3 regions of the Desulfitobacterium chlororespirans DSM 11544 genome follow, and region 3 is predicted to be linked to each of the others. Evidence: riboswitches for the same ligand, from Rfam matches in the RefSeq annotation. Region 3 holds a riboswitch; each other region holds the start of a gene.
What was found. A riboswitch is a leader RNA that binds a small molecule or an ion and turns the genes downstream of it on or off. The one in region 3 is predicted to bind cobalamin.

Region 1 (7,023 bases), on a different contig from region 3:
TTCCTATAGCCAATGCTCATTTTCATTTAACTTCCTTTAACTTTTCTCAGGCTCTTCTTCAGATCCTTTGTACTTTGCCGCCGATAAGGGCTGAGTAAAGAGGGGCGGGACAGCATAGCCCACAGGGGGAAGCGGATCATGCCATCTTTCAAATCCCCGATATTCGTCGGGACAATGGGGGAAAGATAGGGAATGCCAAAGGAACGCAGGGACAGTAATTGAATGACAAGGGCTAACAGGGCCATCAACCAGCCGAACATGCCCAGAAAAGAGGTGGCCACCAGAAAATATAAACGCAGCAAGGACACCGGTCCAGTCAAAGGCGGAACCAGAAAGCCCGAAATAGCTGTGAGGGCAACCACAATCACCATAACCTGGCTGATTAAACCGGCCTGGACCGCCGCCTCGCCGACAACTAAAGCTCCTACGATGCTTACAGCCTGACCCACCGTATGGGGCATGCGTATACCTGCTTCCCGAAGAATCTCATAGACCACCCCCATCCCCAAAGCTTCGACGATCACCGGAAAGGGTATTCCTTCGCGGCCCGCACTCATACTCATTAAGAGGCTGGTGGGAACCATCTCCTGATGAAAGGACTGGATAGCCACATAAAAAGCCGGCAGTGTGGTGGAGAGGTAAAAGGCCAGGTAGCGAATGAGCCGGACCAGGGAAGCATAATAAGGCCGGGAATAGTAATCTTCAGGATTCTGAAAGGCTTCCACAAACAGGCAGGGCACCGTGATCACGAAAGGGGTCCCATCCACCAAAATTCCTACCCTGCCTTCCAGCAGCTTTGCCGCCAATTTATCGGGTTTTTCAGTCGTTCCCACTGTAGGGAAAATGGATTGGGGGGCATCCTCAATCAGTTGTTCGATATAACCGCTCTCCAGGATCCCGTCAATATCAATGGATTGAAGGCGCCTTTTTACTTCACTTACAATCTTCGGGTTGGCTATTCCTTCGATGTAAGTCACATAGACCGTGGTATGGGTTCTTTGCCCCAGGCTCATGGGTTCCAGGCGTAAGTTCTGGTCCTTGATTTTACGCCGGAGCAAAGAGGCATTCACCTCAATTCTTTCGACAAAGCCTTCCCGGGGGCCCCGGACGGTGGCCTCGGTTTCCGATTGTTGGACATTGCGGGTCTCGGCACCAAAGGTCCCCAGCAGCAGGGCCTCCTCTATTTCCTCCAAAAAAAGAGCCGTCCGGCCGGATAGTATCCCCTGCACCACTTCAGCAAAGTTCTGCACACTATCGATTGCGCTATTGTATAAGACATCTCTGCGTAAGATCTCCAGTGACAGAATTGGCTCAGAGCCTTGAAATTCCATGAGGGGTCTAATGATCGACGCACTTATGTATTGCCGATCCACCAAACCATCAAGATAGACCAAAAAACCTTTGTTCGTCTTCCCAAATCGTAGTTCACGGAACAAAAGATCCACAGAGTTTTTGAAGCTATTAGCTAAACGCCTTCGATTCTCTTCAAGATTGGGGGATATGTTGGATTCGTTCTTATTGCTCATTTGAAGACCTCTTCTTTACAACCTTGAATTTTTGTTTTAAGACGTAAACGATAAAAAGGAGAAAGACTCCACATATTTCGACAATTAGGCCATAGACTCCCAGGATGTTTTTCAGAAATACAGCTTTATCAATGGTGGTAGGATTAATAAAGACAGCAAAAACAAATACAATCACGGCAATGCTGATCCCTAAAAACAGACGGGATTTTTTGGAAAAAATATGTTTTAAGCCTTCCACACCGGCATAGTGAAACAAAGCCAAAATCAAAAAAGATCCCGCCGTCCAGGAGACAATTTGAAACGCTTCCATTCTTTGAATAAAATTTCCTACATCAACAAAGCGGGCAAGAATATAGACGGAATACAATTGCCTGGACCCCACTTCTACACTCAGAACCATAATGGCAAAGAACATGGAGATGGTGATGGTCAGGATACCCAGGCCAACTCCCATGAGTTTTATCTTGTACATGTCTTTAGGATTATTATGGTATGCCATTAAAACGCCCATAATAATGCAGATCCCGAACCAAGCCGAAGGAAGCATGGCCCCCCTTAGAACCTCCTCTAGGCTGTGCTGGAACATGGGCCTCAAATTATCAAACTCCATATTCCCAATATTAAACAGCATGATAAAGAGAAAGGAGCCAAGAACAAACGGAGCGATAATCTCAGAAAGCCTCATAATCACTTCCAGCCCGGCACTGCAGGCGTAGGTACTCACCAATAAAAGCACGATGGCAAAGACATAGCGCGGAGTTTCCGGCATCACCATCGAGGCAAAGAATTCGATAAGAATTTGCGTAAGGGTGATGGCTACACTAATACAATAAAGGCTGAAAATTCCAATCATTACCTTACCTAATGTTCTGCCGAGGATTTTCTTACTGTATTGAAAAATTGTCTGATTGGTATAAGCCCTGCCCATTTTATATAAGAAAAAGCCCAGCATTGTTTCTATAACCATAGCCACCAGAATAGCCAGCCAAAAATCCTGCCCCAAATCTCTTATGATTAGATTGGGCATGCCTAAAGACAGCGAAACAATCACGAAATAAGTACAAAAGGATTGACGGCTTGAGATTTTTACATTCATGGATTTCACACTTTCATCATTACGGATAAGTTAGTATTAGGATGAACGCTCAGCCTTATACATTTTCCGAGGAGATGGGGGCTTGGGTCGTGTAGCTTTATCCCACATCCGCGCAGCTTATGGAGCGACCGGTGTAAAACAAAATCCTGGAGACTCCACCTTCGGATCTTTTCAGAAAACAAAAAAAGCCGGCCCCATAAGCCGGCTATCCAAAACTATGACTGAGCGGCCAACCCTTCCCTGGCCACCAAAAAATCCACAAACTGACGGGCCGTTCTCCCCGAACGGGCATTATGATTCATCACCCAGCGCAGAGCCTGCTGTCTTAAATCCTCTTTGGGAATTGCCAGCCCATCCTGAGCCGCTAACTCCTCGACAATCTTCAGATATCCTTCCTGATCCGGTGTAGGGAAGGTGACCGTAATGCCGAAACGGTCGGATAAGGACAATTTTTCCTCCATATTATCCCGCCGGTGGACTTCCTCAACCTGACGTTCGCCGAAGGTTTCTCTGACCAGATGGCGCCGGTTGGAGGTGGCATAGATCAGTACATTTTGGGGCTTCCCTTCCAGCCCTCCCTCCAGCAGGGTCTTCAGATTCTTATAATCACTTTCCGTGTCTTCAAAAGAAAGGTCGTCAATAAACAGGATGAACTTCAAAGGCTGCCTGGCCAGGAGCCGAATAATCTTCGGGTAGTCATGCAAGTCTGTTTTCGATAATTCGACCAGGCGCAGTCCTTGCTCACCATATTCCTGCACTAAAGCTTTCACCAAGGAAGATTTCCCGGTCCCACGATTGCCATAGAGAATCACATTATTGGCCGGAAGGCCTTTCAGAAAAAATTCAGTATTCTGGAGGATGATTCCCTGTTCCCGTTCCTGATTAATCAACTTGCTTATGCGCATCGGCTCAGGGTGTACCCCTTCAAGCCTTTCCATACGGCTCCGCCATTTGAGAGCCATGCACCGGCCAAACAATCCGGTACCCATGGTTTGATAATAAGCAAGCAGCGCCTCCACCATTTCCTCTTCTGTTCCCTGAAGCAGACTCTGCTTCAACCTTTTCTGAGCGGTGAGGAGATACAGCTCAGCCTGATTTCCTTCTTTTGCATAAGTTTCTTTTTCCCTATCCATATCCGGAAGACTTAGCCAGCCAGGCCAGCTTTCCGGGCGCAATGGCTCCTCCAGCCAGAGGCCCGGCTCTTCCGTCTCCTGCTCTGCACACCGTGCCTTAACAGCATCCTTAATATCTTCCGCCTTCAGCTCGGCAAGCTCCCGCAAATACAGCAGTTCCCGACCAGCCAGCCGGCAAAGCCCGGCCGGGACCCGGTCCTTTCCCTGTTGAGCTGTTTGCCTGGCCAGCTCATTGTCGTCTTGAAGCATACGCTCCCAAAGATAATCAGGCCAATGAACCTGGGTCGCTAAAGAACAGAAATAATGATAGTCTTTATAAATTGCCATCAGATCAAATTCCTTGCTCCCTATCCTCTGGAACAGGTTTTGGAAAGAAGCCGTCACCGGGTCCCCTATGATGCCGCGAAAAACAACCATTCCGTCCAAAAGAAGGGCTAACCGGGTAATTTTCGTCCTATTCACATCATGCACATCCTTATTTTCTTCTCGTGTCCTAGTACAACCCCTATCTTAAATCCTTTAATTCCTTAAGTAAAGGGTTGACAAAATCTTCTTCTTTGCTATTCTATAATTAATTAAAAAAATCCATTCTTTGGTGCCCCTCAAGGGGAGAATAGGGAAACCGGTGCGATTCCGGTGCGGACCCACCACTGTGTAGGATGAGCCTAAACCATAACCACCGGCCAGACCGGGAAGGGGTAAAAAGCGTTTGAATCCAAGCCAGGAGACCTGCCAGGAATGAAGAAAGCCTTTCCATGGGTGCTATGGAAAGCAGCGGCGACGAAGGCAAAGTCCCGACCACTTATGAAGTGGCGGGACTTTATTTTTTTATCAAAGGAGAGGAATACAGATGAGTAAAACCGAATTAGAACAGGACAAGCTAGTGGATGACTTCTTGAGACAGGAAAATTTAAGTGACGCTTCCCTGGAGGAATGTGAAACCGCCTTAAACCATCTTATCCAGGGAATACACGGCCTTGACGAACAGGTCATGTCCGCTGTGCAAACCCGTTTAGATTCCTTAACCAAACCCCAAGGCAGTTTAGGAGTCTTGGAAGCCCTCGCCAAACAACTGGGCGGGATTCAAGGTCAGCCTTGGCCGGAAGTACAAAAGAAAGCCATTCTGGTCATGGCAGGAGATCATGGCGTGGTGGCGGAAGGTGTCAGTGCCTTCCCCCAGGAAGTAACCCCGCAGATGTTCTATAATTTCCTGGGCGGCGGGGCGGGGATCAATGTCCTGGCCCGTCATGCCGGCGCCGAGGTGATCTGCACCGATGTGGGCATGGCTTTCCCCCTGGATCCGCCGGAGCTTATGGCTCACCGCATCATGAACGGAACCCATAACATGGCCCAGGGGCCGGCCATGAGCCGTAAAGAAGCTCTGCTTTCCCTGCTGACCGGCGCTAAAATCGCCCGCCAGGCTATTGATTCCGGAGTGAATGTTCTGGCCACGGGGGAAGTGGGAATTGGCAATACCACCCCCAGTACAGCCATTATTTCTCTCTTGACAGGCTTGCCGCCTCAGGAAGTTACCGGACGGGGCACCGGTCTGGATGATGCGGGACTCATCCGCAAGCAGGACGTCATCGCCCGCTCTATCGCCATCAATCAGCCCGACCCCAAGGATGGAGTAGATATCCTCAGCAAAATAGGGGGCCTGGAGATCGGTGCCCTGGCCGGGGCAATTCTTGCCGCAGCCTACTCCCGCGTACCCATCCTTTTAGACGGAGTCATCTCCACTGCCGCCGCTCTCATTGCTGTCCGTATCTGCCCCACGGCCCGCTTCTTCCTGATTCCCTCTCATTCTTCTGTGGAGATCGGCCACAGAGCCGCCCTGGAACAACTGGATCTCAAACCCATCATGCACCTGGATTTCCGGTTAGGAGAGGGAACAGGAGCCGCTATCGCTTTCCATCTTCTGGACGCCTCCATCCGCATTCTCAACGAGATGGCTACTTTTGAATCCGCAGGAGTCAGCGGCAAAAATTAAGCAATCACCGGAGGTAATTATGTCAGATTTTGTGCTCATAACCGGCGGAGCCCGCAGTGGCAAGAGCCGCTTTGCCGAGCTTCTGGCCGCTCATCCCGGCCTGCCTGTTACCTACATCGCCACAGCCCAGGTCTATGATGAAGAAATGGCTTTGCGTGTCAGAAAACATCAGGACCAGCGCCCCGCCCACTGGGGCTTGGTGGAAGAACCCCTTGCCCTCCCCGACCTGTTGGAAGGCCATGCTCAGGATAAAGGGGTCCTTTTAGTGGATTGTGTAACCCTGTGGCTGACCAATCTTCTCCTTGCCCGCTATCCGGCAGAAGATAATCTGACTGAGCAGGAGTATACCCAGGCCCTCCATAGGTTAGAGCAGGAGATTCTCGAACAGGTCCGCATTGTCGCCCGTATAGCCCAGGATATCGGCCCTCAGGTGATTATGGTCACCAATGAGGTGGGAGACGGTATCGTCCCGGATAATCCCCTTTCCAGGTTCTATCGGGATCTGGCCGGCAGGGCCAACCAGATCCTGGGGCAGAGCGCCCGCCATGTCTATTCCGTGGTCGCCGGCTATCCGACGGAGATCAAAGCTGCCGGTCAGGCCTTGCTGGATTCCTTGCGGCGAGAGGATGCCTAGCATGCGCAAATTATGGATCGCCCTGACCTTTCTGACCCGAATACCACTCCCTCAGCCGGAGCAGGTGACCTCGGAAGAGTTCACCCAAAGTCAGCATTATTATCCTTTAGTGGGCTTAATTCTGGGAGGAGCCTTATGGCTGGCCTTAACCCTGCTCCTTCCTCACTACCCGCCCCTGGTTACGGCTGCCTTGCTGCTCACCCTGGAACTTATTCTCACCGGGGGAATTCACCTTGATGGCTTGATGGATAGTATGGATGGATTGCTTTCAGCGCGGACACCTGAACGCATGCTGGAGATTATGAAAGACAGCCATGTGGGAGCTTTCGGTGCCGTGAGTGCCATGGTTTACCTGCTGCTCAAATTCAGTCTTTTGGCCGGGCTCCTTACCCTCTCTTCCCCTTTGGTTCCTTACCTGGTTCTCTTCATGCCCATCCTGTCCCGCTGGATTTTTCTGATTGGGGTCCATTATTTCCCCTATGCCCGGGCCCAGGGCTTTGGCCAGGGATTTCATGAAACCTCCCGCCAAACCCGGTGGCTATTCCTGGGGGAGGGACTGCTGCTCCTTTTCCTCACCTATTGGGTGTTGCACTGGCCGGGGATGACCGGCTTTATTCTGGCCATCCTCTTCATCCTCTTGTTCA
Region 2 (7,023 bases), on a different contig from region 3:
ATCAACTTTTGGAATGGGCAGAGTTTTGCGGCAATTATTACGGAACTCCCCAGTTCGCTGTGGAGCAAGCCCTTCAAGCCGGGAATGATGTCATTCTGGAGATTGAAATTCAGGGAGCTTTACAAGTCAAGCAGCGTTTCCCCCAAGGAGTGTTTATTTTTGTCGTGCCCCCCTCCATGGATGAACTCTCACAGCGCATTCATAAACGGGGTACTGAATCTGAGGAAGTGATTCAAAAACGGCTGCAGACCGCCGCTCGGGAACTGGAGTATGTGAGCGAGTATGATTATGTGGTCGTCAATGATGAAATTCCTCTGGCAGTAGACAAATTAAAGAGCATTCTGCTGGCTGAGAAATGCCGTGTGAAAAGAAAACCTTATGTATTTCAGGGGGTGTAACCATGAAACAGCCTTCCCTCGATATTTTGTTGAGCAAAGTGGACAGTAAATATACCTTGGTGCTGGCAGCGGCTAAACGAGCCCGTACCCTCATGGAGGATCCGGAGTTTGAAGTGAATTACCGTGGATCTAAGCCGGTAAGCCTTGCTTTTGATGAAATCGCTAAAGGGAAATATCATTTTGAATTGACCAGTGAAGGAATCAAATAATGCTGCGGGGTAAGAAGATCCTCTTAGGCGTCACGGGTGGGATTGCGGCTTATAAAGCAGCGGATGTGGTGAGCCGCCTCCGCAAGCAGGGCGTAATTGTGTATGTAGCGATGACTAAGGGGGCGACTGAATTTATTGCCCCCTTAACCCTGAGGACCCTTTCCGCCAACCCGGTCTATGTGGACATGTTCGAAGAGCCTAAGGTGTGGAATGTTGAGCATATCGCCTTGGCGGAAGCCGTCGATGCGGTATTGGTTGCCCCGGCTACGGCTAATCTATTAGCCAAAATGACCGTGGGTATCGCCGACGATTTTCTGTCCACCGTTCTGCTGGCCACGAAGGCCCCTATCTTTGTGGCTCCGGCCATGAATCATCATATGTATCATCATCTCACCACCCAGGAGAACCTGAAGCGGCTTCAGGAACGTTCCGTACGCATTCTGGGACCGGCTACAGGCTTTCAGGCCTGCGGCACTGATGGAGATGGCCGTATGAGTGAGCCCCAGGACCTTGTGGAAGCTTTGCAGAGTTTTTTCGCTGCTTCAGGATTGTTGACGGGTAAGAAAGCCTTGGTCACTGCCGGGGGGACCCAGGAACCCCTTGACCCGGTCCGTTATCTCAGCAATCGTTCTTCAGGCAGGATGGGGTTTGCCGTGGCTGAAGCTTTGAGTGAGGCCGGTGCGGAAACAACCCTTGTCTCTGCGCCCAATGAACTGCCCACCCCGCCGGGAGTAAGGCGAATCAACATTATGACAGCTCAGGAAATGCATGCTGCGGTCATGGACGAATTTACCCAGATGGATATTGTGGTCAAAGCCGCAGCAGTTGCCGATTATCGGCCTGCGGTCAGTGCTGAGCAGAAAATCAAAAAAGATGGGACAAATCTTACTCTGGAACTTGTACCCAACCCCGATATCCTGGCAGAATGCGGCAAGAAGAAAGAAAACCAGTTCCTGGTCGGGTTTGCCGCTGAGACGGAAAAGCTTTATGAGTACGCTCAAGCCAAGATGCAGCGCAAAAATGTCGATATGCTGGTAGCAAATGACGTAACCCAACCCGGAGCGGGATTTGGCAGCCCTACGAATATCGTGAGCCTGCTTTTCCCGGATGGGAAAAAAATCGATCTGCCCCAAATGAACAAATTAGACGTAGCTCGGCGGCTGGTTCAGGAGATTGCTGAGCGCCTTAGTGAAAAGGAGTGACTTCATTGGCAAAAAAACTGTTTACCTCCGAATCGGTCACGGAAGGACATCCCGATAAAATCTGCGACCAGATTTCCGATGCCATCTTAGATGCTATCTTCGCTAAAGACCCCAATGCCCGGGTCGCTTGTGAGACCTCGGTGACCACCGGCCTGGTGTTAGTCAGCGGTGAAATTACGACTAATTGTTATGTGGATATTCCCAGCACAGTAAGACAAACCATCCGTGAAATCGGCTATACCCGGGCCAAATATGGCTTCGATGCCGATACCTGTGCCGTTCTCACCTCCATTGGAGAGCAGTCTGCCGACATTGCTTTGGGAGTGGATAGAGCTCTGGAAGCTAAAAATGGCGAGATGAGTGAGGAAGAAATCGAAGCCATTGGCGCCGGCGACCAAGGGATGATGTTTGGTTACGCCACCAACGAAACAGAAAGCTATATGCCTCTTGCCATTGATCTGGCCCATCGCCTGGCCCGCCGCCTCAGTGAAGTCCGCAAGTCGGATATCCTGGATTACCTCCGCCCGGACGGCAAGACTCAGGTGACGGTAGAGTATGAGGATAATCGCCCTGTCCGTATCGATACCATCGTGATCTCCACCCAGCACCATCCGGAAGCAACCCAGGAGCGGATTCGCCGGGATCTCCTGGAACATGTGGTATTTCCCGTGGTCCCATCGGAATTGCTGGATGAGAGCACCCGTTATTTTATTAACCCCACAGGCCGTTTTGTCATCGGCGGTCCCCAAGGGGATGCCGGTTTAACCGGCCGCAAGATTATTGTCGATACTTATGGCGGGATGGCCCGCCATGGCGGCGGAGCCTTCTCCGGCAAAGACCCCACAAAGGTCGACCGTTCTGCCGCTTATGCCGCCCGTTATGTAGCCAAAAACGTGGTGGCCGCCGGCTTAGCCGAGCGCTGCGAAATTCAGTTGGCTTATGCCATCGGGGTAGCCCAGCCTGTATCCGTCCTGGTGGAGACCTTCGGAACCGCCAAAATTGACGAGGAAAAAATCGGAGAACTGGTCAAAACTAATTTTGACCTCCGTCCGGCAGGGATCATTAAGACTCTGAATCTGCGCCGCCCCATCTACCGCCAAACGGCTGCTTATGGGCACTTTGGCCGCACTGATCTGGATCTGCCTTGGGAAAAGACCGATAAAGCGGCTGCCCTGCGGGAGCAGGCAGGCCTATAAATTATAAATTTCAGAAGCAGATAAGGCCGGAGGATTGTTCCTATTGAAACAATCCTCCGGCCTTGATTAGTTTAGAGAATAAAACAAACGCCTTACTTTTGCCATAGGGACGAATTTTGACTTGACATTATCTTAGTTTTGGCTAAACTGAATTTAGTAGGTTTTAACAATTTAAGGATTTCAGGTGCCCTTCGCCAAGAAGGGAGAATAGGGAACCGGGTGCAATTCCCGGACGGACCCGCCACTGTAAAGAGGAGTCTCAGCGCTGAATGCCACTGGGTAACTGGGAAGGCAGCAAGGAGACAATGACTCGAAGTCAGGAGACCTGCCTGGATCCGGGGACACATGAAGTTTGGTAAAGTTCATGGTCATTTTGCTTTGTCTGAAAGGAGAAGCGAGGTGGCTATGGACTTTTTATTTTACAGAAAATTATTAGAGAGGAGAGTTGAAGGCCTTGGGATATCAGGGAAGAGATGTTGAGGTGGTTGCCCTGAATGATGCTCAATATCTTGTCGCAGCTTGCGATTCCTGCGGTGCTATTGGTGAGAAAGAGCTGGATGCAGTCAAAGTTCCCTGGTGGGTAACCGGCAGGATGACGGCCCGGGTAGCTTTATTGGAAGTGCTGGCGGTGGGAGCGGTTCCCCAGATGATCAGCATTGCCATTGCCAATGAGCCCCTGCCCGCAGGCGAAGAAATAATGAAGGGGGTGAGAGAAGAGCTGAAGGCTATGAATCTGCTCTCCCTGCCTACGGCCGTCAGCACGGAAAAGAATATGCCCACCAAGCAAACCGGCTTAGGCATCACGGTCATAGGGCTTTGCGATCAGGATAAACTTCGCGTTGGCAGAGCCAAGCCGGGCCACAGCCTGTTTTGCCTGGGGCTCCCCAAAGTGGGAACTGAGGCGGCTGACCCGGAAGATCCGGACATTCTGCAAGGGATACATCTTGTTCAATTGCTTAGTATCCCTGGAGTGTATGACATTATTCCGGTAGGCTCCCAAGGGATAAGGGGTGAAGCCGAAGCCCTTGCCCAAGCTGTCGGTGCTCGATTTAGAGAAGATACCCAATGTGAACTTTATATCAATAAATCGGCAGGACCTTCAACTTGTCTCATTTTTACGGCCGCTGAGGATATTGAATTAGGGGATTTCGGCAAGCTACCCATCCATAAAATCGGCAGGCTGGAGGAGGATGGAGGTGGAGGCCTCCCAACAGAAAATGAAGATTAAAATCCAAGAGGAAGGTTAGCGGCAAGATTCAAGTTAAATGAAAAGAAAAAAATGAAATGAAGGAGAGAATAACAATGATTGAACCTGCAAAGAAAACAACGATTCCCAAATCAGCTCAGAATATCCGACGGATTGCCATCATGGCGGTCTTTCTTGCCTTGAGTGCGGTAGGTGCCTTGATTAAAATTCCCAGCCCGCTGGGGACCGTGGCCCTGGATTCTGCTCCGGGTTTTTTCAGCGCTTTGGCTTTTGGCAGCATAGAAGGCTGTATTGTTATTGCCATAGGTCATCTGCTTACCTCGGCAGTGGTCGGTTTTCCCCTGGGAATTCCTATGCATTTGGTCATCGCCATCGAAATGGCTGTCTTTGCCTTGATTTATCGCCTGGTCAATAAGAAAATCGGTTTGATTCCTGCCGTGATTATTACCTCCCTCCTCAATGGTGTGGTAGCGGCCTTTTCCGTATTCCCCATCGGTGGTATGGGTGCAGTCTTAGGGTTAATGCCCTTTTTGTTATTAGGGTCGGTCTTAAATGTTGCCGTATCGGCCTTAGCCTATAAAGCGCTTAAAGGAAGCCGGTTGATTTAGTACTCTGTGACACCTAAATCCTTACCTTTCCGGCGGTTAAATTTCCGTAGGACTGCGTTGTCGTCAATCGCCATACGACCGGTATTGCTCATTCCTCCGCCTTGTCCTACGAAAATTTTCCTCGCCGGGCAAGGCAAGTTTTAAATGTCACAGAGTACTAGAGGGGTGTTAGGGTGGAGACAGTGATTGAATTAAGAAATGTTTCTTATCGTTATCCAAGAGCTGAAGAGGAGAGTTTAAAACAAGTCAGCCTGGCAGTGGCCAAAGGAAAATTCATTGCTTTGATGGGTCCCACGGGAGCAGGTAAAACAACCTTAAGTTTGTGTCTGAATGGTTTGATTCCCCAGTTTCTGCAAGGAGAGCTGCAGGGAGAGGTCAGGATTGGGGGGAAAGACACACGTGAGGTCCGGGTGCAGGACCTGGCTAAGCAAGTAGGACTTGTACTTCAGGATGCAGAAAGTCAGATCATCGGGCGAACCGTGGGGGAGGATGTGGCTTTTGGCCCTCGTAATTTCGGTGTACCCCTGCAGGAAATTCAGCAAAGAGTTGCCCAGGCCTTGGCCAAGGTTCGGTTGAATGGCTATGATCAGCGCTCTACAGCAGAGCTGTCCGGCGGGGAAAAACAACGGCTGGTGATCGCCGGGGTGCTGGCCCTGGAACCGGAACTATTGGTCATGGATGAACCGGCTTCTGAACTGGATCCGGAAGGACGGTTCCAGGTCTATCGCACCTTGGATGATCTCTGTTGTGAAAGAGAGCGGACGATTCTGGTCGTTGAACATTCCAGTGAAGAAATCCTGCATAGAGCCCACGAAGTTATCGTCCTTAAGCACGGGAAAATTGCCTGGCAAGGGGCACCGGAAAAGCTTTTTCGCAATATCCCTCTATTGCAGGAATTCGGGATCAAGCCTTTGCCAGTCAGCTTATTAGGCTGGAGTTTTTGGCAAAGAGGATGGATTGAAGGCCAGGACATTCCTTTAGATGTTGCCGAGGCCGAATCCCTGATCCGCAATTTGATAGGGCGGTCCAGCCTACAAAACAGAGTGGTCCCGCTGATTGAACCGCCGGCAAGAGGCAAAGTCCATCAAGAAAAGGAAACAGAGAAGAGCCCACTGAATATGGAAGCAGGGAAAAGCCCGCTGAATTCAGCGTTGATCCAAATTAAGCAGCTTGTGCACCGATTTGAATCGGGACAAACAGGCGTACAGGGAATTGATCTGAACATTGAAAAGGGAGAATTTGTGGCTTTGGCAGGCGCCAACGGAGCCGGAAAAACCACTTTAGCCAAACACATCAATGGCTTGCTTAGGCCCACCGAGGGGGAAGTTATCGTCAAGGGCCTGAATATTAAAGATGTTGACACGGCCCAGTTGGCCAAAACTGTCGGCTATGTGTTCCAGAACCCTGATCACCAGATCTTTTCCGTCTCAGTAGAGAAGGAGTTGGAGTTTGGCCTGAAGAACGCCGGCTTTACCAGGACGGAGATTGCAGAGAGGATCACCCAGGCCTTGGCCTTAACCGGGCTGGAAAACTATCGTCAGGTTCATCCCTACACTCTAAGCAAAGGGGAACGGCAGTTCATCGCCGTGGCTTCCGTTTTAGCCCTTACCCCGGAAATTCTCGTCATTGATGAACCGACGACAGGTCTCGATTGGGTGGGGGTGGAGAAAATTATGAAGCTGCTTCAGCAGCTCCATAGAGAGGGGACCACCATTCTGATGATCAGTCATGATATGGACAGTGTTGCCGACTATGCCGAACGGGTGATCATTTTGCGGGAGGGTCAGGTGATGATCGATGCCCCTCCCTGGGAGGCTTTTGCTGATGAGTCCATGCTCCGGCAGGCGGCAGTCCTTCCTCCCCAATTATGCGTTTTAAATCAAAGACTGCAGGATTTGGGCTATTCGGCCCAATCGGCTGAGGAATTCAGGCAGGCATTGTTTCAGATCATTGAGGAGGGGGAAAGGAAACCTTGTTTATAGACTACTTGCCAGGGGACTCTCTGCTGCACCGTCTCCATATCCGTACCAAAATATGTGGTTTTCTAGTGGCTGTTATCTGGTGTTTTTTGTTTCAAAATCCTCTCTACAATTTAAGTTGTTTACTCGGCATCCTAATATTAGCACTGCAAAGCAAAATCCCTGTGCAGAAAGTCTGGCAGATGATCCGGCCTTTAATGCCCATCTGTCTCTTTCTGCTTCTT
Region 3 (5,393 bases):
GGGGTCGCCATTTTAACTTTATAGCGCAACACATTGTGGGTAGATGGCCGAGTGGTTAAAGGCGGCAGACTGTAAATCTGTTCCGAAAGGTACGGTGGTTCGAATCCATCTCTACCCACCACTAAACATCGCGGAGTGGAGCAGCGGTAGCTCGTCGGGCTCATAACCCGAAGGTCGTCGGTTCAAATCCGGCCTCCGCAACCAAGCTTTAAATCAGCAGCAGTTGATTTAAATAGAAAGCATAGGGATGTCGCCAAGCGGTAAGGCACCAGACTTTGACTCTGGCATTCGTAGGTTCGAATCCTGCCATCCCTGCCATTTATGAGCCATTAGCTCAGTCGGTAGAGCACCTGACTTTTAATCAGGGTGTCCCGCGTTCGAGTCGCGGATGGCTCACCATTTTCTTTAGAGCATGTCAGGGACATGCGGGTGTAACTCAGTGGTAGAGTGTCACCTTGCCAAGGTGAAAGTCGCGAGTTCGAATCTCGTCACCCGCTCCAAGTAATGCGCTCGTAGCTCAGCTGGATAGAGCGTCTGACTACGAATCAGAAGGCCAGGGGTTCGAATCCCTTCGAGCGCACCATTTAAATCAGAAGAAATCCTCGATGCCGTTATAGCTCAGTTGGTAGAGCGCATCCTTGGTAAGGATGAGGTCACCGGTTCAAATCCGGTTAACGGCTCCATAAAACAATGCGGGAGTGGCGGAACTGGCAGACGCGCACGTTTGAGGGGCGTGTGGGTAACACCGTATGGGTTCAAGTCCCATCTTCCGCACCAAAAAGTAGGATTACGGAGAAGTACTCAAGTGGCTGAAGAGGACGGTTTGCTAAACCGTTAGAGTGGGTAACTGCTGCGAGGGTTCGAATCCCTCCTTCTCCGCCAGTATAAATCAATATTCCTCGATAGCTCAATGGTGGAGCAACCGGCTGTTAACCGGTAGGTTGCAGGTTCGAGTCCTGCTCGGGGAGCCATGGCAGGGTAGCCAAGTGGTCTAAGGCAAGTGGTTCATACCCGCTCATTCGAGAGTTCAAATCTCTCCCCTGCTACCACACCTGCGGGTGTAGCTCAATGGTAGAGCACTAGCCTTCCAAGCTAGCTACGTGGGTTCGATTCCCATCACCCGCTCCATAGACAGGTTAAACCGTACTGATCTCAGTACGGTTTTTTGCTGCTTATTTGCTTATTTTCATGTTTAGCGCCGGGACCGGGCTTCAACCAGTACGCATTCATGAGCAATCAGCTGCATTTGGTTTGCGCGCCCCTTCAGCAAGGCTTCATTGCTTTCGGCGCCAGGCTGCATCCAGACTCTTTTGATACCTAATTGGGCACATTGGTCAATAATTTGTTCCGATATCTGAGGAGGGACGATGAGGCTGACCACGTCGGGGCGAACAGGCAAGGCGCTTAAAGAGGGGAAACAAGGCTCTCCTTCCAGCTCAGAGAGCTTAGGATTAATGGGATACACCGTATAGCCGCATTGTTTGAGTTTATGGTAGACCTTTGTGCCAAATTTGGTCGGATCTTTAGAGACCCCGACTACTGCCCAGATCTCCTGCTCTAAGAATTCTTGAATATCGTTTTGCATATTTTTTCCTCCTTGGATTAATTTCTATATCCTATATTACTTGCAAGTAAACAAATTATATCAAATTTTTTTAGGAAAGCCAGAAGGGGAAGTTAGTTAAAGCTGACTCACAAGTAATTAATAGAAAATATGATAAAAGCCCAAAAAACTATTGACCTTAAAATAAGGTTATGATATCGTCGACTATAGTAAGAAAAATCAAATAATGTCTCAAGTGTCTTCTAAGATGTACAGTCTTAGAGGAAGGATAGGGAATCGGGTGAGAGTCCCGAACGGAACCGCCGCTGTATGCGTTGAGGCTGCGCTCGTCGATGAAAATCGGTCACTGGGAAACTGGGAAGGCTGAGCGAAGCCGCAGGAGGAAACTCCATAAGCGTAAGTCAGAAGACCTGCTTGGAATTGCTCTGTTTATCGATTGGTGGATGTCAGAGCTCTTATTTCCTATTCTGTAGAAAAACGGTTGCTACAACAAAAGTTGCAGTAACCGTTTTTATATTTTTTAAAGTAACTTTTGGGTGTCGGAGGGAGTTTTCCAGATGAATCAAGCGCGATTTCATAAGGATAAATTGGTGAGCGCAATAAAATGATAGGGGATGGAAGAGTGAAACAGAAGCACCGGGATATCCACCGGCAGGGCGAAGAAGAAGCACACGAACACCACCGTGGCTTCCGGCATGAGCATGGCGGGTGGCTTTCTATCGATTATTTGGCTTATTCCTCTAAGATCAGGCACTGGAATCCCACTTTCAAGGTCATTCTTGCTTTATTGACGATCCTTCTGTGCATTGCACTTAACAATGTGTATGTTTCTGTCGTTGTAATTCTCTCAATGGCTTATTTGGTCATTGAGGTCGGAGGACTTGCCTTCCATGATTATCTGTCGGTACTGACCATTCCCTTGACGTTTATTCTAATCAGCATCCTTGCCGTTGTGGTTGATTTTTCAGGCCAACCATCGGGCGAATATAACTTGTATCTTGGCTTCACTTATCTCTATACCACGACGGATATGCTTAAAAACGGCGTCTTCCTGATGCTGAAGATTATCGCATCAATTAGCGGACTCCAACTGATGATCTTGACGACTCCCTCTTCCGAAATTATAGCTGTGATGAAAAAGACCCATTTGCCTAAGGACTTTATCGCTCTGATGAATATGATTTACCGGTACATCTTCATTTTACTGGAGGTGTTCGCAAAGATGAAAAACGCCGCAGAATCACGACTGGGCTATCGCGATTTAAAGACATCCTATTTTACGTTCAGCAGCGTCGCCAGCAACATGTTCGTCCTGTCACTGAAAAAAGCGAACGCTTATTATGATGCGATGGAGGCCAGATGCTACGACGGGGAATTGATGTTTCTGGAGGAAGATAAGAAAATCGAAATCAGGTTGATCGTTTCGGGGGCGATTTACATCCTGTGTTTATTGCTGCTCTGGTACCTGACAAGATAAGCGGAGGCGTTTTATGAAGAACAGAATTCTGAAGGTGGAGAATCTCCACTATGTCTATGGAAACGGAAAGCCCGCGTTGGACGGTGTCAACGTGGAAATCTTTGCAGGAGAAAAAATTGCTGTACTGGGTGCCAACGGGTCGGGAAAATCAACATTCTTTCTCAACTTAAACGGTGTTTACACCCCTGCTCTTGGAGAAATTATCTATCGGGAACTGCCCGTCAATAAAAAAACTCTGAACGAGCTGCGTAAAAACATCGGCATCGTCTTTCAAGACGCAGACAATCAGATCATCGCCTCCACAGTCCGGGCGGAGGTTGGCTTCGGCCCGATGAATTTAAGGCTTCCGAAAGAAGAGGTCATTGAACGTGTGCAAGAGGCTCTGGCCTATATGAACCTCTCGGGCTTCGAGGATCGACCGCCCCACTATTTGAGCGGTGGTGAAAAGAAGCGCGTAAGCATTGCCGATATTGTGGCGATGAAATCAGAGGTAATGATTTTCGACGAACCGACCGCATCACTGGACCCTTTGAACGCCATGATGCTGGAAGAAGTGCTGTTAAAGCTGAGCGCTGAAGGTAAGACTATGTTGATTTCCACCCATGACGTGGATTTTACTTACAGATGGGCTGAACGTGTTCTTGTCTTCTGCGGTGGGAAAATCATTGCTGATGGGACGCCCCTGGAAATATTCTGTAATTTGGAGATTTTAAAACAGGCAAATTTGAAACAGCCAGCCATGCTGGAGGTCTATAAACTGCTTGTCGATAAAAAGATTCTGCCGGACACGCAGGCTTATCCGAAAAACGCCCAGGAACTAAAAGCAATCTTGGAGAACCATGATATGGTTTTAAGCAATTTAGCTTAAAAATACATACAAGGAGGAAAGAATATGAAAAGAAACCAAAAATTTATTCTCAGTCTCTCTATTCTCGTTTCCCTCTTATTTGGGATCACGCCGTCAGCCCAGGCGATGCACATTATGGAGGGCTATTTACCGCCAACATACGCTATTCTTTGGGGCGTTATAGCCCTACCGTTCTTAGTGGCGGGTTGGTTTTCCATTAGGAAAACATTAAAAGAGAACCGTAGATCGATCACCATCCTTGCCATAGCAGGGGCATTCATTTTTGTAATTTCATCTTTAAAAATTCCCTCGGTCACCGGTAGCTGTTCACATATGACTGGAACAGGGCTGGGCGCGATTTTATTCGGGCCAAGCGCTGTCGCCATCTTGGGCATCATCGTGCTGATTTTCCAGGCTATTCTACTCGCTCATGGCGGCCTTACAACACTTGGTGCCAACACGTTTTCCATGGGTATCGCCGGTCCATTCGTCGCCTTCGGTATCTACAAACTGTGTCAGGCGCTGAAGATCAATAAATACGTGGGAATTTTTCTCGCGGCGTCTATCGGCGACTTATTCACTTACTGCGTCACAAGCATTCAGTTGGCCTTGGCATTTCCATCCGCACAGGGCGGTGTTGCAGCCTCCGCCATTAAATTCCTAACCGTTTTTGCCCCCACCCAGGTACCCCTGGCTATTGTTGAAGGCATTTTAACCGTTCTGATCATTATGGGTCTTGAAACATACGCAAAATCTGAATTGACTGCCCTTGGCTTTTTAAAAGGAGGCTTAAAATATGAAAAGTAAAAAACCTACAGTTATCATTTTATTGCTGATTGTTTTTTTAATTGCCATTGTGCCGCTATTTGTCCTTCAGGGCGCAGAGTTTGGAGGATCTGACACTGCGGGCAGCGAGATGGTCGACGAGATTACAGGCGGCGAATATGAACCCTGGTTTACACCTCCGATGGAAAGCTGGATTGGCGGAGAGCTGCCAGGCGAAATCGAAAGTTTGTTATTCTGTGTTCAGACGGGGATCGGTGTCGGCATAATCACTTTCATAATGGGTAGATTTGTCGAAAGGAAAAAGTACGAACAAAATCATACAGCTCAATAAAGTATGTGTCGGAAATAGTTCAAAGACGGGTTTGCCATGGTCGAGATTCCCATGACCATCTCAGGAGCCTGAGCGACATTCAAGAATTGGCGATATGTTAAAGTGCTGTATAAAAAAACTTGACGGTTTAATATTTTTTGCTATAATTAATACTGTTCTAAGCGGAAGTGGCTCAGTGGTAGAGCATTGGCTTCCCAAGCCGAGGGCCGCGGGTTCGAATCCCGTCTTCCGCTCCAATGAAAGTAAGACGCTGCAAAGGTTTGCAGCGTTTTTTCTTTTTGTTTTCTTATGCCCAAAATTGCCTTGACGACATTCTGACGACATTTTAATTTTAAAAGGAAAAAATGCACTCACACGATAAGAAGCTAAATTCAAATTAGGGTACAAT

Region 1: another riboswitch for cobalamin. It lies ahead of cobT (nicotinate-nucleotide--dimethylbenzimidazole phosphoribosyltransferase); the one in region 3 lies ahead of cbiQ (cobalt ECF transporter T component CbiQ).
Region 2: another riboswitch for cobalamin. It lies ahead of BUA14_RS11980 (AIR synthase related protein); the one in region 3 lies ahead of cbiQ (cobalt ECF transporter T component CbiQ).

Annotation. Positions count from the first base shown of each region.
Region 1 covers NZ_FRDN01000015.1:43,775-50,797, reverse strand. The annotation lists gene BUA14_RS21615 (Ger(x)C family spore germination protein) at 1-20, opposite strand, end outside; gene BUA14_RS21610 (spore germination protein) at 27-1,526, opposite strand; gene BUA14_RS21605 (GerAB/ArcD/ProY family transporter) at 1,516-2,622, opposite strand; gene BUA14_RS21600 (ATP-binding protein) at 2,838-4,217, opposite strand; cobalamin riboswitch at 4,331-4,506, shown strand; gene cobT (nicotinate-nucleotide--dimethylbenzimidazole phosphoribosyltransferase) at 4,606-5,745, shown strand; gene cobU (bifunctional adenosylcobinamide kinase/adenosylcobinamide-phosphate guanylyltransferase) at 5,765-6,379, shown strand; gene cobS (adenosylcobinamide-GDP ribazoletransferase) at 6,372-7,023, shown strand, end outside.
Region 2 covers NZ_FRDN01000007.1:244,306-251,328, reverse strand. The annotation lists gene gmk (guanylate kinase) at 1-398, shown strand, start outside; gene rpoZ (DNA-directed RNA polymerase subunit omega) at 401-607, shown strand; gene coaBC (bifunctional phosphopantothenoylcysteine decarboxylase/phosphopantothenate--cysteine ligase CoaBC) at 607-1,809, shown strand; gene metK (methionine adenosyltransferase) at 1,815-3,005, shown strand; cobalamin riboswitch at 3,171-3,352, shown strand; gene BUA14_RS11980 (AIR synthase related protein) at 3,460-4,233, shown strand; gene BUA14_RS11975 (ECF transporter S component) at 4,308-4,820, shown strand; gene BUA14_RS11970 (ABC transporter ATP-binding protein) at 4,994-6,802, shown strand; gene BUA14_RS11965 (energy-coupling factor transporter transmembrane component T family protein) at 6,793-7,023, shown strand, end outside.
Region 3 covers NZ_FRDN01000021.1:76,066-81,458, reverse strand. The annotation lists tRNA gene BUA14_RS25475 (tRNA-Asp) at 1-10, shown strand, start outside; tRNA gene BUA14_RS25470 (tRNA-Tyr) at 38-121, shown strand; tRNA gene BUA14_RS25465 (tRNA-Met) at 130-204, shown strand; tRNA gene BUA14_RS25460 (tRNA-Gln) at 244-318, shown strand; tRNA gene BUA14_RS25455 (tRNA-Lys) at 324-399, shown strand; tRNA gene BUA14_RS25450 (tRNA-Gly) at 426-500, shown strand; tRNA gene BUA14_RS25445 (tRNA-Arg) at 507-583, shown strand; tRNA gene BUA14_RS25440 (tRNA-Thr) at 608-683, shown strand; tRNA gene BUA14_RS25435 (tRNA-Leu) at 693-777, shown strand; tRNA gene BUA14_RS25430 (tRNA-Ser) at 792-882, shown strand; tRNA gene BUA14_RS25425 (tRNA-Asn) at 897-971, shown strand; tRNA gene BUA14_RS25420 (tRNA-Ile) at 973-1,049, shown strand; tRNA gene BUA14_RS25415 (tRNA-Gly) at 1,055-1,128, shown strand; gene BUA14_RS25410 (CoA-binding protein) at 1,193-1,585, opposite strand; cobalamin riboswitch at 1,781-1,996, shown strand; gene cbiQ (cobalt ECF transporter T component CbiQ) at 2,187-3,041, shown strand; gene BUA14_RS25400 (energy-coupling factor ABC transporter ATP-binding protein) at 3,055-3,909, shown strand; gene BUA14_RS25395 (energy-coupling factor ABC transporter permease) at 3,934-4,695, shown strand; gene BUA14_RS25390 (energy-coupling factor ABC transporter substrate-binding protein) at 4,685-5,005, shown strand; tRNA gene BUA14_RS25385 (tRNA-Gly) at 5,167-5,241, shown strand.